3 regions of the Pseudomonas shiyinii genome follow, and region 3 is predicted to be linked to each of the others. Evidence: riboswitches for the same ligand, from Rfam matches in the RefSeq annotation. Region 3 holds a riboswitch; each other region holds the start of a gene.
The links. Region 3 has a riboswitch for cobalamin ahead of cobO (cob(I)yrinic acid a,c-diamide adenosyltransferase). Riboswitches for the same ligand answer to the same signal wherever they lie in the genome.

Region 1: another riboswitch for cobalamin. It lies ahead of ACXHGZ_RS11270 (CbtB domain-containing protein); the one in region 3 lies ahead of cobO (cob(I)yrinic acid a,c-diamide adenosyltransferase).
Region 2: another riboswitch for cobalamin. It lies ahead of ACXHGZ_RS10245 (ABC transporter ATP-binding protein); the one in region 3 lies ahead of cobO (cob(I)yrinic acid a,c-diamide adenosyltransferase).

What each region holds. Positions count from the first base shown of each region.
Region 1 is NZ_CM161522.1:2,476,926-2,482,953, forward strand. It holds gene cobN (cobaltochelatase subunit CobN) at 1-1,919, opposite strand, end outside; gene cobW (cobalamin biosynthesis protein CobW) at 1,923-2,990, opposite strand; cobalamin riboswitch at 3,090-3,287, opposite strand; cobalamin riboswitch at 3,429-3,649, shown strand; gene ACXHGZ_RS11270 (CbtB domain-containing protein) at 3,745-3,930, shown strand; gene ACXHGZ_RS11275 (CbtA family protein) at 3,941-4,630, shown strand; gene ACXHGZ_RS11280 (cobalamin biosynthesis protein) at 4,648-5,040, shown strand; gene cobM (precorrin-4 C(11)-methyltransferase) at 5,077-5,829, shown strand; gene ACXHGZ_RS11290 (DUF1272 domain-containing protein) at 5,873-6,028, shown strand, end outside.
Region 2 is NZ_CM161522.1:2,259,453-2,265,480, reverse strand. It holds gene ACXHGZ_RS10255 (FecCD family ABC transporter permease) at 1-230, opposite strand, end outside; gene ACXHGZ_RS10250 (ABC transporter substrate-binding protein) at 230-1,198, opposite strand; gene ACXHGZ_RS10245 (ABC transporter ATP-binding protein) at 1,195-1,971, opposite strand; cobalamin riboswitch at 2,080-2,286, opposite strand; gene ACXHGZ_RS10240 (DEAD/DEAH box helicase) at 2,491-4,680, opposite strand; gene ACXHGZ_RS10235 (ATP-binding protein) at 4,724-6,019, opposite strand; gene ACXHGZ_RS10230 (tellurite resistance TerB family protein) at 6,016-6,028, opposite strand, start outside.
Region 3 is NZ_CM161522.1:965,065-971,092, forward strand. It holds gene ACXHGZ_RS04600 (PQQ-dependent sugar dehydrogenase) at 494-1,810, opposite strand; cobalamin riboswitch at 1,960-2,183, shown strand; gene cobO (cob(I)yrinic acid a,c-diamide adenosyltransferase) at 2,305-2,916, shown strand; gene ACXHGZ_RS04610 (cobyrinic acid a,c-diamide synthase CobB) at 2,913-4,208, shown strand; gene bluB (5,6-dimethylbenzimidazole synthase) at 4,205-4,855, shown strand; gene cbiB (adenosylcobinamide-phosphate synthase CbiB) at 4,852-5,760, shown strand; gene cobD (threonine-phosphate decarboxylase CobD) at 5,753-6,028, shown strand, end outside.

The sequences.
Region 1 (6,028 bases), 1.5 Mb from region 3:
CGACGCGGGTCGAGCAGTTGCGCATCGTAGTATTCGTCGGCCAGGCGCTCCAGGTGGCGCAGCGGGCCGTAGGTTTCGGCACGGGTCAGCGGCGGCATGAGGTGGTCGATGATCACCGCCTGGGTTCGGCGCTTGGCCTGGGCACCCTCGCCCGGGTCGTTGACGATGAACGGATAGATATTCGGCAGCGGGCCGAGCAATGCGTCCGGCCAGCACTCGGCCGACAACCCGACGCCCTTGCCGGGTAGCCATTCGAGGTTGCCGTGCTTGCCGACATGAACCACGGCGTCGGCGGCATAGCCGTTGCGCAGCCAGAAATGGAACGCCAGGTAGCCATGCGGCGGCACCAGGTCCGGGTCGTGGTAGACCGCGCTGGGGTCCGCCTGATAGCCCCGGGCGGGCTGGATGCCGACAAAGGTCAGGCCATAGCGCAGGCCGGCGATCATCATCCGGCCGCTGCGGAACATCGGGTCCTGCTCCGGCGGCCCCCAACGCTCCAGCACGGCCTGCTGGTTGGCCTGTGGCAGCGAGGCGAAGGCCTGCTGGTAGTCGGCCATGCTCAGGCTCTGGGCACAGGGGCGCTGGTCGAGGTGGTCCAGGTCGTTGGTCACACCGCCCAGCAATTGGTGGATCAACGCAGTGCCGCTCGGCGGCAGGCCCTCTACCGGGTAGCCCTGCCCCTGCAGGGCCAGGAGGATATTCAGCGCGGCGCCTGGGGTATCCAGGCCAACGCCGTTGCCGATGCGCCCGTCGCGGGTCGGGTAATTGGCCAGCACCAGGGCCACACGCTTCTGCGCGTTGGGCAGGCGCGCCAGCGTCACCCAGCGACGTGCCAGTTCGGCGATGAAGTCCATGCGCTCGGGGTGGGCGCGGTAGCAGACCACGTCCGACTGGCTGCGCTCGCTGCGCCAGGCCAGGTCCTTGAAGCTGACCGGCCGAGTGATGATACGCCCATCCAGCTCCGGCAAGACGATGTGCATGGCCAAGTCACGAGCGCCCAGGCCCTGTTCGCTGGCCTCCCAGGCCGGCTGGTTGTCCTGGGCGCAGATCGCCTGGAGCACCGGGATGTCGCGCCGCAGCGGGCGCAGGTTGGGCTGCTCCGGGCTGGACAGGGCAAAACCGGTGGTATTGATCACCACTTCGGCGCCGGCCTCGTCCAGCCAGGCCTCGACCTGCGCGAGGCAGGCGGCCTCCTTGAGGCTGGCCACGGCGATCGGCAGCGGGTTGAGCCCTGCGGCCTGCAGGCGCTGGCAGAACACATCGACGAACGAGGTGTTGGCCGCCTGCAGGTGCGATCGATAGAACAGCACCGGCGCTACAGGTTGGTCGGGGTGCCATTGGGCGTACCAATCCTGGAGGGTCGCGCTGGGCTTGCTGGGGTGGTACACGCTGGTACGCGGCAAGGGTTGCGGTTCTTCCCAGGCGTAGTCGCGCTCCAGCCACAGGCTGGCCAGGCAGTTGAACAGGTTCAGGGCATTGGCCTTGCCACCCTGGCGCAGGTAATGCCACAGGCGTTCGGCCTGTGCACCGGTCACCGTGCCCAGGCCGGTCAGTTCAGGGTCCGGGCGGTCGTCCCCAGGCACCAGGATCAGCTGGACGCCACGGGCGGCCAGGGCCACCAGCTGCTCGACACCATAGCGCCAATAGCCGACCCCACCGTGCAACGACACCAGAATCACCTTCGCATGGCGCAGCACCTGGTCCACATAAAGGTCGACCGAGGCGTGGTTCTGCACCTGCATGGGGTTGGCCAGGCGCAGGCTGGGGAAGCCCTCCGGCAGCTGCTCGGCGGTTTCGGCGAGCAGCGCCAGGTGCGAGTCACCGCTGCAGAGAATCACCAGTTCGGCCGGCGTCTGGCCGAGGTCGGCGATGCTGTCGTCCGGCACGAAGCCGCCGGGCTGGGTCCGCAGCAGGTGCATGGGTCAGGCGCCCAGGGCTTGGCGCAGGCGCGCTTCCAGCTGCGCGGCGTCCAGGTCCTGGCCGATCAGCACCAGGCGCGTGATGCGCGGCTCTTCGGCGCGCCAGGCACGGTCGAAGTGCTTGTCGAAGCGGGTGCCGACGCCCTGGATCAGCAAGCGCATGGGCTTGCCGGGGATGGCGGCGAAGCCCTTGGCGCGCAGGATGCCGAACTCCACCACCAGTTGGGTCAGGGCGTCGAGCAGCAGGCTCTCGTCCGCCTCCGGCAGGTCGATGGAAATGGAGTCGAAGGCATCGTGGTCGTGATCGTCATGGTCATCGCCGTCGTGATGGGCATCATGGTGGGTACGGCGACCGTCGATGTGCGCCTCGGCTTCGGCCCCTACACCAAGCAGCACCTCAAGCGGCAGGCGGCCGCTGCTGGCCTCGATGACCTTGACCGCCGGCGGCAGCTCCTCCAGCACCTCGGCACGGACCTTGGCCAGGCCTGTAGCATCGATCAGGTCAGCCTTGTTGAGCACCACCAGGTCGGCGCTGGCCAACTGGTCGGCGAACAGCTCGTGCAGAGGCGACTCATGGTCCAGGTTGGGGTCGAGCTTGCGCTGGGCATCCACCTGGTCGGGATAGGCCGCGAAGGTACCGGCGGCCACCGCCGGGCTGTCGACCACGGTGATCACTGCGTCGACGGTGCAGGCGTTGCGGATTTCCGGCCACTGGAAGGCCTGTACCAGTGGCTTGGGCAAGGCCAGGCCGCTGGTTTCGATGAGAATGTGGTCCAGGTCAGCGCGGCGTGCCACCAGTTCACGCATGACCGGGAAGAACTCTTCCTGCACGGTGCAGCACAGGCAACCGTTGGCCAGTTCGTAGACACGGCCACTGGCTTCCTCCTCGGTGCAACCGATGCTGCATTGCTTGAGGATTTCGCCATCGATGCCCAGTTCGCCGAACTCGTTGACGATGACCGCGATGCGCCGGCCCTGGGCGTTGTCGAGCATGTGCCGAAGCAGGGTGGTCTTGCCCGAGCCGAGGAAGCCGGTGACGATGGTGACGGGGAGCTTGGCCAGTGTTTTCATGTCGCGATGCCCTTGGCAGGATGGCGCGGGCATGCAGGACGAAAGCCTCGGGCTTGTCGGCCGGGCTCGTTCGCCACCGGATCACCCCGCCCGGTTGAAAGTCGAAAACGTCACGAGGCAGGTCTCCTGGCTTGCACCGTACCGGCCGTAGCCGGTGGAGCGACGCCTTCCCACGCGGAGCGCAGTGGCTGTGTCGATCCTGTTCAGTGCCTACAGTTGCGGGGGCAGCCGCGGCTTGGACCGCGTTCCCGTCTTAGCTGCGGCCGACGCCGCAGAACCTCGAAGCGGCAAGGCTACGCAGTGGTGGGTAGGCGGTCAACCATCAGCGCAGTATTCCCTCCATCTCCATAGAGAACGGATTTTGTGGGAGCGGGTTTACCCGCACCCACAGGAGATGCTCCTACGGCACCAATTGACGGAGCATCGGCCGCATGCTTTGCTTGCACCTTGCGTTCAGGTGCCCCCTCGGGGGGTGAAACGGGAAACCGGTGCGTCGCAGGCCCCAAGGGGCCGGGCAAGGCCGGTGCTGCCCCCGCAACGGTAAGCGAGTGCGCGTCTTGACCACTGTGCCGCGTCGTATGGCATGGGAAGGTGACGCTGTCCAGGGAGCCTGCCTCCTCCTCGCCAGCCCGGAGACCGGCCTGACGACGAATGAACACCCCGCGGTGGGCGGGTGCTGTCGTGTGCCTTGGGCAAGCTCTGCCCAGGCGTGACGCCCGTGCCCGTCGCCCATAAAAAAGCAGAGGAACGCGTCATGTCCGTCACCAGCGCCAAACACAGCATCGCCACTCCCGTCAGCCTCAGCCAGCGCGTGCTCCTCGCCATCGGCGCCAGCCTGCTAGGCCTGTGCCTGGTCTACTTCGCCGGCTTCTCGCACATCGAGGCCGTGCACAACGCCGCCCACGATACCCGCCACAGCGCCGCCTTCCCTTGCCACTGAGTACGCCTGCATGATCAAGCGCATTGCCCGAACCGCCGGCTTCAGCGGGCTGCTCGCTGCCCTGTTGCTGACCTTGTTGCAGAGTCTCTGGGTCACGCCGCTGATTCTCCAGGCGGAAACCTACGAGAACAACGCCCCGAGCGCCGAGCACCACGCGCATGACGATGGCGTGGCCGCCCACACCCACGACGCCGAAGCCTGGGCCCCTGAAGACGGCTGGCAACGCCTAGTGTCCACGACCGGTGGCAACCTGGTGGTGGCCGTCGGCTTCGCCCTGGTCCTTGCTGCGCTGTACAGCCTGCGCGAGCCCCGCACGTTGAGCACCGGTGCGCTATGGGGGCTGGCCGGCTTTGCGGTGTTCTGCCTGGCGCCGACCCTCGGGCTGCCCCCGGAACTGCCAGGCACTGTCGCGGCCGACCTGGGCCAACGTCAGGCCTGGTGGGCCAGCACAGCGGCTGCCACCGCCGCAGGCCTGGCACTGGCGGTGTTCGCTCGGCACTGGCTGTTCAAGACGCTCGGCGTGGCCTTGCTGGCGATTCCCCACCTGGTCGGCGCCCCACAACCAACCGTCCATGAGAGCCTGGCCCCCGAGGCCCTGGAAGCCCAATTCAAGCTTGCCTCCTGGTTGACCAACGCGGCCTTCTGGCTCGCCCTCGGCCTGCTCAGCGCCTGGCTTTATCGTCGTTCCAGCCAGGCCTGATGACTCGCCCTCCCCTGTTGCCGGCGTTCTACGCCGGCTTTGGGTGCCGCAGAGGATGCCCGGCCGACCACCTCGAGCGGCTCCTGCGTGACACACTGGCTGCCCATGGCCTGCAACTGGCGCAATTGCGCGGCATCACCAGCATCGACCTCAAGGCCGAAGAAGCCGGGTTGCAGGCACTGGCCAGCCGCCTCGGGCTCGCCCTGACGCTGTTTCCGTCCGTACAATTGCATACCTTCGAACCATTGCTCAGCCATCGCTCGGCCGCCGCATTCAACCACAGCGGCTGCTGGGGGGTCGCCGAAAGTGCAGCATTGGCGTTGGCCGCACAAAAACAAGGGACGCCCCGGTTGCTGGTGCCACGCCAAGTAGGCGACCGGGCTACCGTTGCCTTGGCGTGCAGCCGATAATCGCCGCTTTCTATTGCCCTACTGCAAGGATTTTCCATGACGGTCTTCTTCATCGGTGCCGGCCCCGGCGATCCGGAACTGATCACGATCAAGGGCCAGCGCCTGATCCGTCAGTGCCCGGTGATCATCTATGCCGGCTCCCTGGTGCCCGCAGCCGTCCTGCAGGGCCATAATGCCCATACGGTGATCAACAGCGCCGAACTGCACCTCGACCAGATCATCGCAGCCATGCGCAACGCCCATGAACAAGGCCATGATGTCGCCCGCGTGCACAGTGGCGATCCGAGCCTGTACGGGGCGATCGGCGAGCAGATCCGCCACCTGCGCGAGCTGGGTATCGACTACCAGGTGATCCCGGGCGTCACGGCCACTGCCGCCAGCGCAGCCTTGCTCGGCTGCGAGCTGACCTTGCCGCAAGTGGCGCAGACAGTGATCCTCACCCGCTACGGGGACAGCTCGCCCATGCCCGCGGGCGAGCAGTTGGCCGACCTGGCCCGGCACCGCAGCACCCTGGCGATCCACCTGGGCGTCAAGCACCTTGAGCGCATCGTCGCCGAGCTGTTGCCCCACTACGGCCCGGATTGCCCGGCTGCCGTGGTGCACCGCGCCACCTGGCCGGACCAGGACTGGGTGCGAGGGACCTTGCAGGATATCGTCGCGCTCACGGCAGCCAAAGGCTTCCGGCGCACGGCATTGATCCTGGTGGGTCATGTACTGGGCGACACCCCATTCGCCGAGTCGGCCTTGTACCGGGCCGGGCACGCTCACCTCTATCGCCCCTTGGGTTGAAGCCCAAGATCATTCCTACAAAAAACACAATGAGGTTACACAGATGCTCGAACTGCGCCCCAACTGCGAATGCTGCGACATCGACCTGCCAGGCGACAGCCCGGACGCAAGGATCTGCTCGTTCGAATGCACCTTTTGCCGGGCCTGCGACGAGGAGCATTTCCAGGGACGTTGCCCGAATTGTGGTGGTCAGCTGGTC
Region 2 (6,028 bases), 1.3 Mb from region 3:
AGCGCACCGAGCAGCACCCGCGGCGCGCGGATCTGCCAGACGATCTGTGCCTGGCCCCGGCTCCATTCCCCTGGGTCGGCCAGGCCTGCCTGTTGCAACACGATACCCAGCACATCGGCCAGGGGTACCTGGGCAGCACCGAACCCCAGGGACACCAGACACGAGCACAGCATTGCCATCAGCAGCGCGACGAGCAACAACCGGTAGGCGCGACGATCACGTATCGGCATCACTGCAGTGTGCCTGCGAACAGGCGGGGATGCAGCGCCGCTGCCAACTGCTCGATGGCGCTGGCGTTGTCCACCGATGGGGTGACCTGAATATAGGAGAGCACCACGAAACGTCGTTCGCGGATGGCCGTCACCTCGCCCAGGGCCGGGTGCGCGAGCAGGAAGTCGCGCTTCTGCTGCCAGGAGGTCGGGCCGTAGTCGACGATCACGATCACCTGCGGGTCGCGCTCCACCACGCTCTCCCAGTTCACTTCGGTCCAGCTGGCGTTGACATCGGCCATTACATTGTCACCGCCGGCCGCCTCGATCAGCGCTTGGGGCATGCCGAGGCGGCCGGAGGTGGTGGGGCGGTCTTCGCCGCTGTCATAGAGAAATACACGGGGCGCCTGGGAGGCAGCGGCGACCTGCGCCTGCACACGCGCCACGCGCTGGCGCAGGGTGGCGATCAGGGCCTGGGCCTGCTGGCGAACGTCGAAGATGCGCCCCAGGTTGTCCAGGTCCCGGTACAGGTCATCGAGGCTGGCGCGGTGCTGGGGCATGACCCGCGAGCAGGACTCGCTGAGCTCGTACACCGGGATGCCGAACGGTGCCAGGGCCTGTGGCGTGACCGGGCCGCCCACGTACATGCCGTAGCCCCAGCCGGCAAAGAGGAAGTCGACGTTGGCATCGAGCAGGGTTTCCACCGATGGGTAGCGTGGCGCGAGTTCCGGCAGGCCGTCCAGGGCACCCGTCATGGTTGGGTCAAGGGTCTTCCAGCCACTGATGCCGGTGAAGCCAACCATACGCTCGCGCAACCCCAGGGCCAGGAGCATGCCGGTCAGGTTGCTGTCATGGCTCACCGCCCGCTGGGGCGGCTGGCTGAAGGTGACATCGCGCTCGCAGCTGCGCACGGTCACGGGGTAGTCGCCTGCCCAGGCGACGAAGGGCAGGGCGGCCAGCAGGGCCAGGCAGGTGAGGCTTCGCTTCATGCGGGGCTGATCCAGGTGATGCGTGGGTGAAAGGCCACGGGGTGACGGTCGACCAGTGCCCGTACACCGAAAACTTCGGCCAGGCATTGTTCGGTCAGTACCTCGGCCGGAGTGCCGTGGGCAACGATGCGACCGGCCTCGATGACATACAGCCGGTCACAGAAGGCCGCAGCCAGGTTCAGGTCGTGGAAACTGGCGAGCAGGCTCAGGCCTGTGGCGCGCAAGTGCTCCAGCAAGGCCAACTGGTAGCGAGGGTCCAGGTGGTTGGTGGGTTCGTCGAGGATCAACAGGCGCGGTTGCTGGACCAGCGCGCGAGCCAACAGCACGCGCTGCTTCTCGCCACCGGACAACGGGGTAAAGCCATGATCGCTGCGCTCTTGCAGGCCCAGGCGATGCAGGCTGGCGTTCACCAGCGCATCGTCATCATCGCCGTCGAACCAACCCTGGTGCGGCGCGCGGCCCATGGCGACCACATCGCGTACGCTCAGGCCAAAATCCTCGGGAAACTCTTGGAGCATCACCGCGATGCGCTGCGCCACCCAGCGCGCCGGGCGCTGCCAGATGTCCTCGTTTTCGAGCAGCACGCGCCCGCCATCAGGCCGTGTGAAGCGATAGGCGCAGCGCAGCAGGCTGGTCTTGCCGCTGCCGTTGGGGCCGATCAGGCCGACGCATTCACCGGGGAGTACCTCCAGGTCAATGCCGTCGAGCAGCCGCCGGCCACCAGGCGATGGTGCCCAGTGCAAACCTTCGAGACGCAGGGTAGGGGCAGACATGACGAGCAACCGTACCGGGAATGAATGTAACCCGACGATGACGGCGCGCAAGGGAATCGCGGGCAAGCTGCTGCCCAAGACCGGCCCGCGCCCGCCCACCGCGGGAGTTGCCAAACGAGGTGACAGGCCGGTCTCCGGGCTTGCGAGAGGCGTGAGGCATTCACCTTCCCATGCCGGTGGCACAGTGGCGTATCGAATGCATCGCTCGCTTACCGTTGCGGGGGCAGCGCCGGACTGATCGCACAAGGCGAGGCACCGGCTTCCCGTTTAATCCCCGGCGCGGCGGCAGGGGACACCTGAAACTGGGGCGCATCTGAGCATTTATGGGGTGGGGAGTCAACTTGCAGGGCGGTCGTTATGGCATCGCACGCAGCCAAAACCTGAACCGGCGCACCCGGTTCAGGTTTTGGCGCGCGGCAGCTTACGAGACGAAGTCGGTGGAAAGAGACAACACGTCGAACATCAAGGCCTCGAAGATCACCAGCAGGTTCAGGTCAATACGACGCAGGTCGTTGCGGTTCAGGCATTCGCCTCGTCCTGCGCGTCCTGGCTAAGAAGCCGCGCTGTTGAAACTGCAGCCTGGAGATCAAGATGGCTCGAGGCAAACGACTTCATCAGGAGCGAGCGGGGAAGAGCCCAATCCCATTTCTCTTGGATCATGTTTTCGACGTTCTCCAATATGGACTCTACATCTGAGATGTCCATCTGGCCGACCACGCGCAACGCTCGCAGCGTATCCTCCCCACCGAATGCAACTTCCAGGAAGAGTCCCGTATTTTCACACTGAATGCCCACATGCCTGAGCAACAAGGCCAGCGCATCGTTGGTATAGTCCCCTCGCCAGGTCGCGACGTGGCTTACGCTAGCTGAGCCAACAATCGCAGCGGCACTCAAGCCGAGGGCACGGAAGTTACTCCGAGCTTCCTCCAGTAGGGCTTGAGCATGCTTGTCCAGGAAGGGACAAGGGGTGGTTTCCGTCAGTACGTTTCGCATTTCAAGCCTGACGCGATCATCCACCTGCGCGCCTAGCCCATCAAACTGAGGGGGCTCGCCGCCCCGCGCCGGCGTGACCACGATCACCTTCGCTTCAAGGTCGACGTCCTGAACCTGCCAGCGTCTGCCGCCGAAAATGATACGTTGCTCCTTGGTCAGGGGTTTGCTGATGGGCAGCGAGCCAAGTGGTTTGCCATTCTGGAGCAAACGAAACTCTTCATCACTCGTGAAGGCGGTGTAGAACTCATAGTGGTTGATTAACCGCTCCCCGAGTTCGCCTGGCAGCAGAAGTCCTGAGCTGTCCTGGACGATCAACTCTTTCTCACCCATACCTTTGAGCAAAGACAGGAAATCAGGCTTGGTGACGCTCGCAAAACTGCCGCTAGCTATGAGATTTCCCCATAATTGCGCCGCCGAGGCACCGCCGAGCTGAGCAATCGAAGACAAGCACTGCTGCACCAGTGTCGAGGCGTGTAGGCCTTCCGACCGTGGTGGTTCAAACCATCCATTGATCAGCAAGCGGATCATGGCGACCGTTTGGACAAGGCCCTCACGTAACTGATCGGAGAGATTAGACTGATCCGTTAAGGGGCGCTCTCGGCAGTACGCTCTGAGCATAGCAGGCTCACCGGGTCGACGACCTGAGCGGCCAAGCCGTTGCCTGAGACTCGCAACAGAGGGGGGGGAGCCGATCTGTGCGACCGTCCTGATGTTACCGATGTCGATACCCAGCTCAAGGGTGGTAGTGCATACGGCAGAAGCTGGAGGGTCTCCCGCCTTCAACGCCTGTTCGGCATCCTGGCGGAGGTCCTTGGACAAGCTACCGTGGTGCGGCCAGAACTCGTTTGGCACTCCATCGTTCTCGCACAGTGAACGCAGACGGTCGGCAAACCATTCAACCTCCTGGCGCCTGTTGGGGAAGATCAGGTTGTTATGCCCCCTGAGTACCTTATACAAGTGACCTGCGATAGCCACTTTCGTACCTGAGGTGTCTTCCTTCTCGGCGCTTTCATCTGTTGATGCATTGTCAGGGTGTTCGGCCACCAGTTGCTGCATGGGCTGTTCAATGTACCCACGTACCTGCACCTGGAGTTCCTGGCCAGAGGATTTCGACTCGATGACAGTAATGTCATCGGGGCGAACTGGCCTCAGAAATTTTCGGGCCAGCGACATCTCCCCAAGCGTCGCCGAAAGTCCTACACGAGGCAGGGCCCTACCTACGACGATCTCAACCCGTTGCATAAGCGATTGCAGCTGCTTACCGCGTTCACTGCCAATGAAGGCATGGAGCTCATCGACGACGATATAGCGCAGGTTCTGAAAAGCTCCAGGCAAACTCGAGCCTCTGTTCACGAACAGCGCCTCGAGCGACTCCGGAGTGATCAGCAAGATGCCTTCGGGTGATTTCAAGAACCGTTGTTTCTTACTTGCTGCCACATCACCATGCCAAGCAACGACAGGCAGCTCTAGCCGCTCGCACAGCCGGCTGAGTCTGTCCCACTGGTCGTTGATCAGTGCCTTGAGTGGGCTGATATACAGCACTGCGCCGGCAGGCTCACAGTCGTTGAGTAGGTTGGTCAGGATGGGGAGGAATGCAGCCTCCGTTTTGCCTGCCGCGGTGGACGCAGCAATGATCACATCGCGATCAGCGCCCACCAACGCCGGTACCGACCACTCCTGGGCATCACGTAACGACGTCCACCCCTGTGACCAGATCCATTGCTGGACCTCGGGGTGCAGACGTTCAAAAGAAGAAGAGTCAGAGCTTGAAGCTGGCGAGCTCATCGTCGGCCTCTACTTCAAGATCCTGTTGCCCAGCCTCATCCTTGGCCAGCTCCACGGCGCCCAGCAAGGTACGCCAATCCACTGTAGGGTTTTGCTCGATCACCGCGAGCAGGTTGATGAAAGCTGTAATGGTCGTGCGTGGCGTCCGGAAGTACGCCTCGCCCAAGCGCTGGTTGCAGTGCGCCATGAAAGCGGGGATTGCTTCGTCCGGCAGCAAGAACTTTTCAGGCTCGCCGAAGGCGTAGACGTTACGCAGCTTTTGTAGCAGCACATAGAAGTCTTCTGGGGTCAGGCTGCTGAGTCGAATGACCGGCCCAGAAAGATCGACCAGGCCGGATTTAGCAAAGCTGTTTTCAGCGAGGCGCGACTGGAGGGCAGGGTAACTATAGAGCCCGCGACGCGTGTCCATCAGAAACTCAGGTGTGCCCCCCAGGACAAAGCCCAGGCCTTCAGCGGAGCCCTGCAGAGAATCGTTGAGGATGCGCAGGATCTGTTCGTAGTTGGCGTTGCGGGCTTGGGTGTTCGCCAGTTTGTACAAGTTTACTAATTCATCCAGGCAGACCATCAAGCCGCCAAAACCTGCTAAACGCACAAACCGTGATAGCAGCTTCAACTGGTCGTAGACGGAGGCATCGTCGACGATCGTACGTACGCCGAGCGCAGCCCGAGCATCGGTCTTGGTGGAAAATTCGCCGCGCAGCCAGCGGATGGCATCAGCTTTGAGCTGCTCATTGCCTTCTTCGAAACCGCGACAGTAAGCAGCAATGACGTCGGCAAAGTCATAGCCGTTGACCATCTCGGTGAGCTCTGCCAGGTACTCACGAATGACGACCTCGCTCTCAACACCTTTGGCCTTGGCTTCCGCTTTAGCCTGGGAAATGAATTTCTCGACGATACCCTGGAGTGCACCGCCGTCGGGTTTGGTACGCGTGGACATGTTCTTGGCGAGCTCCGAGTAAAGTGAGCGCGCTTGACCGCCTGAGGCGTGAAGCCGGCGGTCTGGATTCAAGTCGGCGTGCATGGTGACGAGCTTTCGCTCCATGGCGATGCCGCGCACCAGATTGAGGAAGAAGGTTTTACCTGCACCGTATTCGCCGACAACGACCCGAAATGCCGAGCCGCCATCCGCGAGACGATCCACATCCTTGAGCAGGGAATCGAGTTCTCCTGCTCGACCTACCTGAATCAGATGCTGCCCCACACGGGGCACAACGCCCGCTCGCAGCGATTGAATGACCGCGTCGCGATCCTTGGCTCGTATCTTACTCATAGGGCTAAT
Region 3 (6,028 bases):
AGCCCCAAGCCCTCAAACGGTGGAGCCCCTCCAGATTTAAGGGGCCGCTTTGCGGCCCATCGCAGGCTCCGCCAGCTCCTACGAAGCAAGCGGAGCCTGGGCCGTATTTGCATGGCTGAGAAGCACCTGCGATCAGCGCAGAACAGCCAATATGATTTTCACTACCGCCACCGCCGCTTTTGCTTTTCTTTCACAACAGTCCAGGCGCCACCAATCGCGACGTCAGGAGGCCGAGTGGAGGCATTACGGAGGTGGGTGCCGGGCATGGATGCCCGGCAAGCGGCGCAGGGCCATGGATGGCCCTTCGCCGCGCCCCACCGGGAGTAATGCCGGAGCGAGGGAACCCCGGAGCGCAGCGCAGGGGCCGGATGCAGGAGCCAGCGGTTTTTGCCTACTTTTGCCCAAGAGCAAAAGTAGGTCGCCGTGAAGGCGAAAAGCGCCAGTGGCGCCCCCACCAAAAACGAATCCCCACACGGTCTAAAAGCCCAAGCCCTCAAGACCCTCGACTGACCCGCCAAACCACATTCCCCACATCATCCGCCACCAAAACCCCACCCCGCCCATCATTGATCACGCCCACAGGCCTCCCCATCGCCTTGCCCTTGCCGTCGACGAACCCCGTCAACACATCCACCGGCTTCCCGGCAGGCCTCCCCTCATCACTGAACGGCACGAAAATCACCTTGTACCCACTGTGCGGCTTGCGATTCCAAGAGCCATGCTGCCCTACGAACGCCCCCTGCTCGAACGGCGCCGGCAACACCCCCGGCTGGGCGAACTCAAGCCCAAGCGACGCCGTGTGTGGCCCTACCGCATAATCTGGTACGATCGCCTGCGCGACTTTCGCCGGGTCCTGCGGCTCGACCCGCAAGTCCACATGTTGGCCGTAGTAGCTATACGGCCAGCCATAGAACCCGCCATCCTTCACCGAGGTGATGTAGTCCGGCACCAGGTCGCTACCGATCTCGTCACGCTCGTTGACCGCTGTCCACAACACCTCTGTGCGCGGCTCCCAGGCCAACCCGTTGGGGTTACGCAGGCCCGAGGCGAAGATCCGATGTTCGCCATTGGCCGGGTCAACCTCCCAGATCGCTGCCCGACCCTGTTCCTTGTCCAGCCCGTTCTCGCCCACGTTGCTGTTGGAGCCGACCGTGACATACAGCTTCTTGCCGTCGCGGCTGGCGATCACGTTCTTGGTCCAATGGTGATTCAACGGGCCTCCAGGCAGGTCCACCACCTTGCGGCCCTCCTGGCGCAGTTGCATGGCGCCCGGCTCATAGTGAAAGCGCAGCAGCCGGTCGGTATCGGCGACATACAGGTCCTTGCCCACCAATGCCATGCCGAACGGTGAGTTGAGCCCTTCGATGAAGGTCGTGCGGAGTTCCGCGACGCCATCATGGTCGGCATCGCGCAGCAGGGTGATGCGATTGGCGCTGGGCACACCAGCGCCGGCGCGCTCCATGACCTTGCGCATCACCCAGCCGCGAATCCCCTTGCCATCCTCGGGCTTGGCCGGGGCGTTGGTCTCTGCCACCAGTACATCGCCGTTGGGCAGCACATAGAGCCAGCGCGGGTGGTCCAGGTTTCTGGCGAAGGCGACCACCTGCGTACCGGTAGCCGATTTGGGTTTGGCACCCTCTGGCCAGCCGATGGCGGGCGCGATGTTCACGGTCGGGATCAGCGTCTTGTTGGGCGCCGGCAGCTGCGGCGACGGGCCGCTGCCAGCGCTGACGTCGAGGCGCGCAGACTCTCCGCACCCGCCAAGGCTGGTGGCCAGGGCCAACAGTATCGCGACATGCAGCCTGTCCATGCTCGGACTCCTCATCGGGCTTGTGCCAATTGAGAGTCGGGAGCGGGGGCGTAGGTTCACTTCGGTCATGCAGGGCACTCGGCCACAGAGTGTCGTATGAACGCCTCTATCGACTGCCTTCATTTGACGCTCCCGATCCAACCCTCTAACCTTCGCGACGTGTTTCAGGTGCCCTGCCAGCCAACGCTGGGCAGGGTGAAACTGGGAAGCCGGTGGGCGCCAGCAAAGGCGCGATCCCGGCGCTGCCCCCGCAACGGTAGGTGAGTCAAAGGCCGCGCAGGGCCACTGGGGACATGCCCCGGGAAGGCGCGCGGTACAGGGGCCCGAGGCCCCGCTCACGAGCCCGGAGACCGGCCTGTCACTGCCAACGGCATCACGGAGGGTGATGCGCGGTGCACCGTGGCGCGTCTGCCACGGCTCCTGCGCGTTCTCCGGCTGCCTGCCTATCGACCTGTCGTCGCCCCATGCGCGGCGACAGCCTGCGGAGAACCCTGATGAGCGATTCCACCGAGCGCGACGAACGTCACCTGGCGCGCATGCAGCGCAAGAAGGCGATCATCGACGAACGTATCGCCAATGCCCCCAACGAATGTGGCCTGCTGCTGGTGCTCACCGGCAACGGCAAGGGCAAGAGCAGCTCGGCCTTCGGCATGCTCGCCCGCGCCCTGGGCCACGGCATGCAGTGTGGCGTGGTGCAGTTCATCAAGGGCCGCAACAGCACCGGCGAAGAGCTGTTCTTCCGCCGCTTCCCCGAACAGGTGCGCTACCACGTGATGGGCGAGGGCTTTACCTGGGAAACCCAGGATCGCCAGCGCGACATCGCCGCCGCCGAAGCCGCCTGGGCGGTTTCGCGCCAGATGCTGCAAGACCCTTCGGTGCAGTTCGTGGTGCTCGATGAACTGAACATCGCCCTCAAGCACGGTTATCTTGACCTCGACCAGGTACTGGCCGATATCCAGGCGCGCCCGCCGATGCAACACGTGATCGTCACCGGCCGTGCCGCGAAGCCGGAGATGATCGAGTTGGCCGACACCGTTACCGAAATGGGCGTGGTCAAGCATGCCTTCCAGGCCGGAATCCGCGCCCAGAAGGGCGTGGAACTATGAACCAGCTCCGGCACTGCCCGGCGGTGCTGATCGCGGCACCGGCGTCCGGCCAAGGCAAGACCACGGTCACCGCCGCCCTGGCACGCCTGCACCGCAACCTGGGCCGCAAGGTCCGGGTCTTCAAGTGCGGGCCGGACTTCCTCGACCCGATGATCCTCGAACGCGCCAGCGGCGCACCGGTGTACCAGCTCGACCTGTGGATGATCGGCGCCGAGGAAAGCCGGCGCCTGCTCTGGGAGGCGGCGGGCGAGGCCGACCTGATCCTGATCGAAGGGGTCATGGGGTTGTTCGATGGCACCCCGTCGAGCGCTGACCTGGCCCGTCATTTCGGCGTGCCGGTGCTGGCGGTGATCGATGGCACCGCCATGGCCCAGACCTTCGGCGCCCTGGCCCTGGGCCTGGCGCGCTACCAGCCCGACCTGCCCTTTGCCGGGGTGCTGGCCAACCGGGTCGGCAGCCTGCGCCACGCACAATTGCTCGAAGGCAGCCTGACCGAGGGCCTGCGCTGGTACGGCGGTTTATCCCGCGAGCGCGGCATCGAGCTGCCCAGCCGCCACCTGGGGCTGGTCCAGGCCAGCGAACTCAACGACCTGGACATGCGCCTGGATGCTGCCGCCGATGCCCTGGGTGCCAGCTGTGACGCCGCCTTGCCGCCACCGGTGGCGTTCGATGCGCCTGTGCCTGCGGCCAGCGCCGCGACCTTGGCTGGCGTGCGTATCGGCGTCGCCCGGGACGAAGCCTTCGCCTTCACCTATGGGGCCAACCTCGACCTACTGCGCCGGTTGGGGGCGCAACTGCTGTTCTTCTCACCGGTACATGACCTTGAGCTGCCGCCGGTCGACAGCCTCTACCTGCCCGGCGGCTACCCGGAGCTGCACCACCGCACCCTGGCCGGCAACGCACCGATGCTGGAGGCGATCCGCGCCCACCACGCCCAGGGCAAACCTTTGTTGGCCGAATGCGGCGGCATGCTCTACCTGCTCGACGCCCTCACCGACGTGGCCGGTGAGCGGGCCGAGCTGCTCGGCCTGCTGCCGGGCGAGGCGGTGATGCAAAAGCGCCTGGCGGCCCTGGCCTTGCAAGCGGTGGAGCTGCCCGAAGGCACCTTGCGTGGCCATACCTACCATCATTCCCTGACCACGACCACGCTCGAGCCGATCGCGCGTGGGCAAAGCCCCAACGGCGGGCGTGGCAACGAGGCGGTGTATCGCATCGGCCGCCTGACTGCGTCCTACGTGCACTTCTATTTCCCCTCCAACCCCGACGCGGCGGCGGCGCTGCTGCGACCATGAGCGAGCATGCCTTCTCCGCTGCCGAGCGCGCTGCGGTCTATCGCGCCATCGGCGAGCGCCGCGACATGCGCCATTTCGCCGGCGGCGAGGTGGCGCCGGAGCTGCTCGCCCGCCTGCTGGCCGCGGCCCACCAGGCCCCCAGCGTCGGCCTGATGCAGCCGTGGCGCTTCATTCGTATCAGCGAACGCACGCTGCGTGCGCGTATCCAGGCGCTGGTGGAGCAGGAGCGTGAGCGTACCGCCCAGGCCCTGGGTCAGCGCTCCGATGAATTCATGAAGCTCAAGGTCGAAGGCATCCAGGACTGTGCCGAAGTGCTGGTGGCCGCGCTGATGGACCACCGCGAAGCCCACGTCTTCGGCCGGCGGACCTTGCCGGAAATGGACCTGGCGTCCCTGGCCTGCGCCATCCAGAACCTGTGGCTGGCGGCCCGCGCGGAAGGCCTGGGCATGGGCTGGGTGTCGCTGTTCGACCCCCAGGCCTTGGGCGAGCTGCTGGGTATGCCGGCCGGGGCCAAGGCGGTAGCGGTGCTATGCCTGGGCCCGGTGGTGGAATTCTACCCGGCACCGATGCTGGTGCTGGAGCAATGGGCGCAGGAGCAGCCCTTGAGCGAAATGCTCTACGAGAACCAATGGGGAGAACGCCGATGAGCGTGGCCTTGCTGACCGTGGCCGGGGTGGCCCTGGATGCCTTGTTGGGCGAACCGAGGCGGCGCCACCCATTGGTGGCCTTCGGCAACTTCGCTTCGCGCCTGGAGCAGCGCCTCAATGCGGGCGGGCGGGGTTGGCGCAGCCATGGCGTCAGTGCCTGGTTCCTGGCTGTGGTGCCGTTGACGTTGCTGGTACTGATCCTCTCCTGGCTGCCGGGTATCGGCTGGCTGGTGGATGTGCTGGCGCTGTATTGTGCCCTGGGCCTGCGTAGCCTGGGCGAGCATGTGCTGCCTGTAGCCGAGGCCTTGCGCCGCGGTGACCTGGGCGAGGCTCGCCGGCGCGTGGGTTACCTGGTCAGCCGCGAAACCCGCGAGCTGGACGAGCCCGCCGTGGCTCGCGCGGCCACCGAATCCGTGCTGGAAAACGGCAGCGACGCGGTGTTCGCCGCCCTGTTCTGGTTCGTCGTGGCCGGCGCTCCCGGGGTGGTGCTGTACCGCCTGAGCAATACCCTCGATGCCATGTGGGGCTATCGTAACGAACGGTTCGAGCGCTTCGGCTGGGCCGCGGCGCGTATCGACGATGGGCTCAATTATCTGCCTGCCCGATTGGTGGCACTGACCTACGCGCTGCTGGGCAAGACCCGCCTGGCCTTGGCCTGCTGGCGCAACCAGGCACCGCTGTGGGATAGCCCCAACGCAGGCCCGGTGATGGCCGCCGGTGCCGGCGCCTTGGGCGTAGAGTTGGGTGGCCCGGCGGTGTACCACGGCGAGCTGCACGAGCGCCCGCGCCTGGGCGAGGGGCCCATGGCCGATGCCGACGCCATCGAGCGTGGCTGGCGCCTGGTCCAGCGGGGCGTGTGGCTATGGCTGTTGCTGATCTGCCTGGGAGCCTACTGGAATGCTTGAACACGGTGGGCGCCTGCTGCGTGCAGTGCGCCGATATGGCATCGCCCGCGAACATTGGCTCGACCTGTCCAGCGGCATCGCGCCCTGGCCCTATGCGATACCACCGATTCCGCTGGACGCCTGGGCGCGCCTGCCGGAGTCCGAGGACGGCTTGGAGCAGGCCGCGCGCGCCTATTACGGCGCGGCCGAACTGTTGCCGGTCGCCGGCTCCCAGGCCGCGATCCAGGCCTTGCCCTGCCTGCGCCCGGCAGGGCGGGTCGGTGTGCTC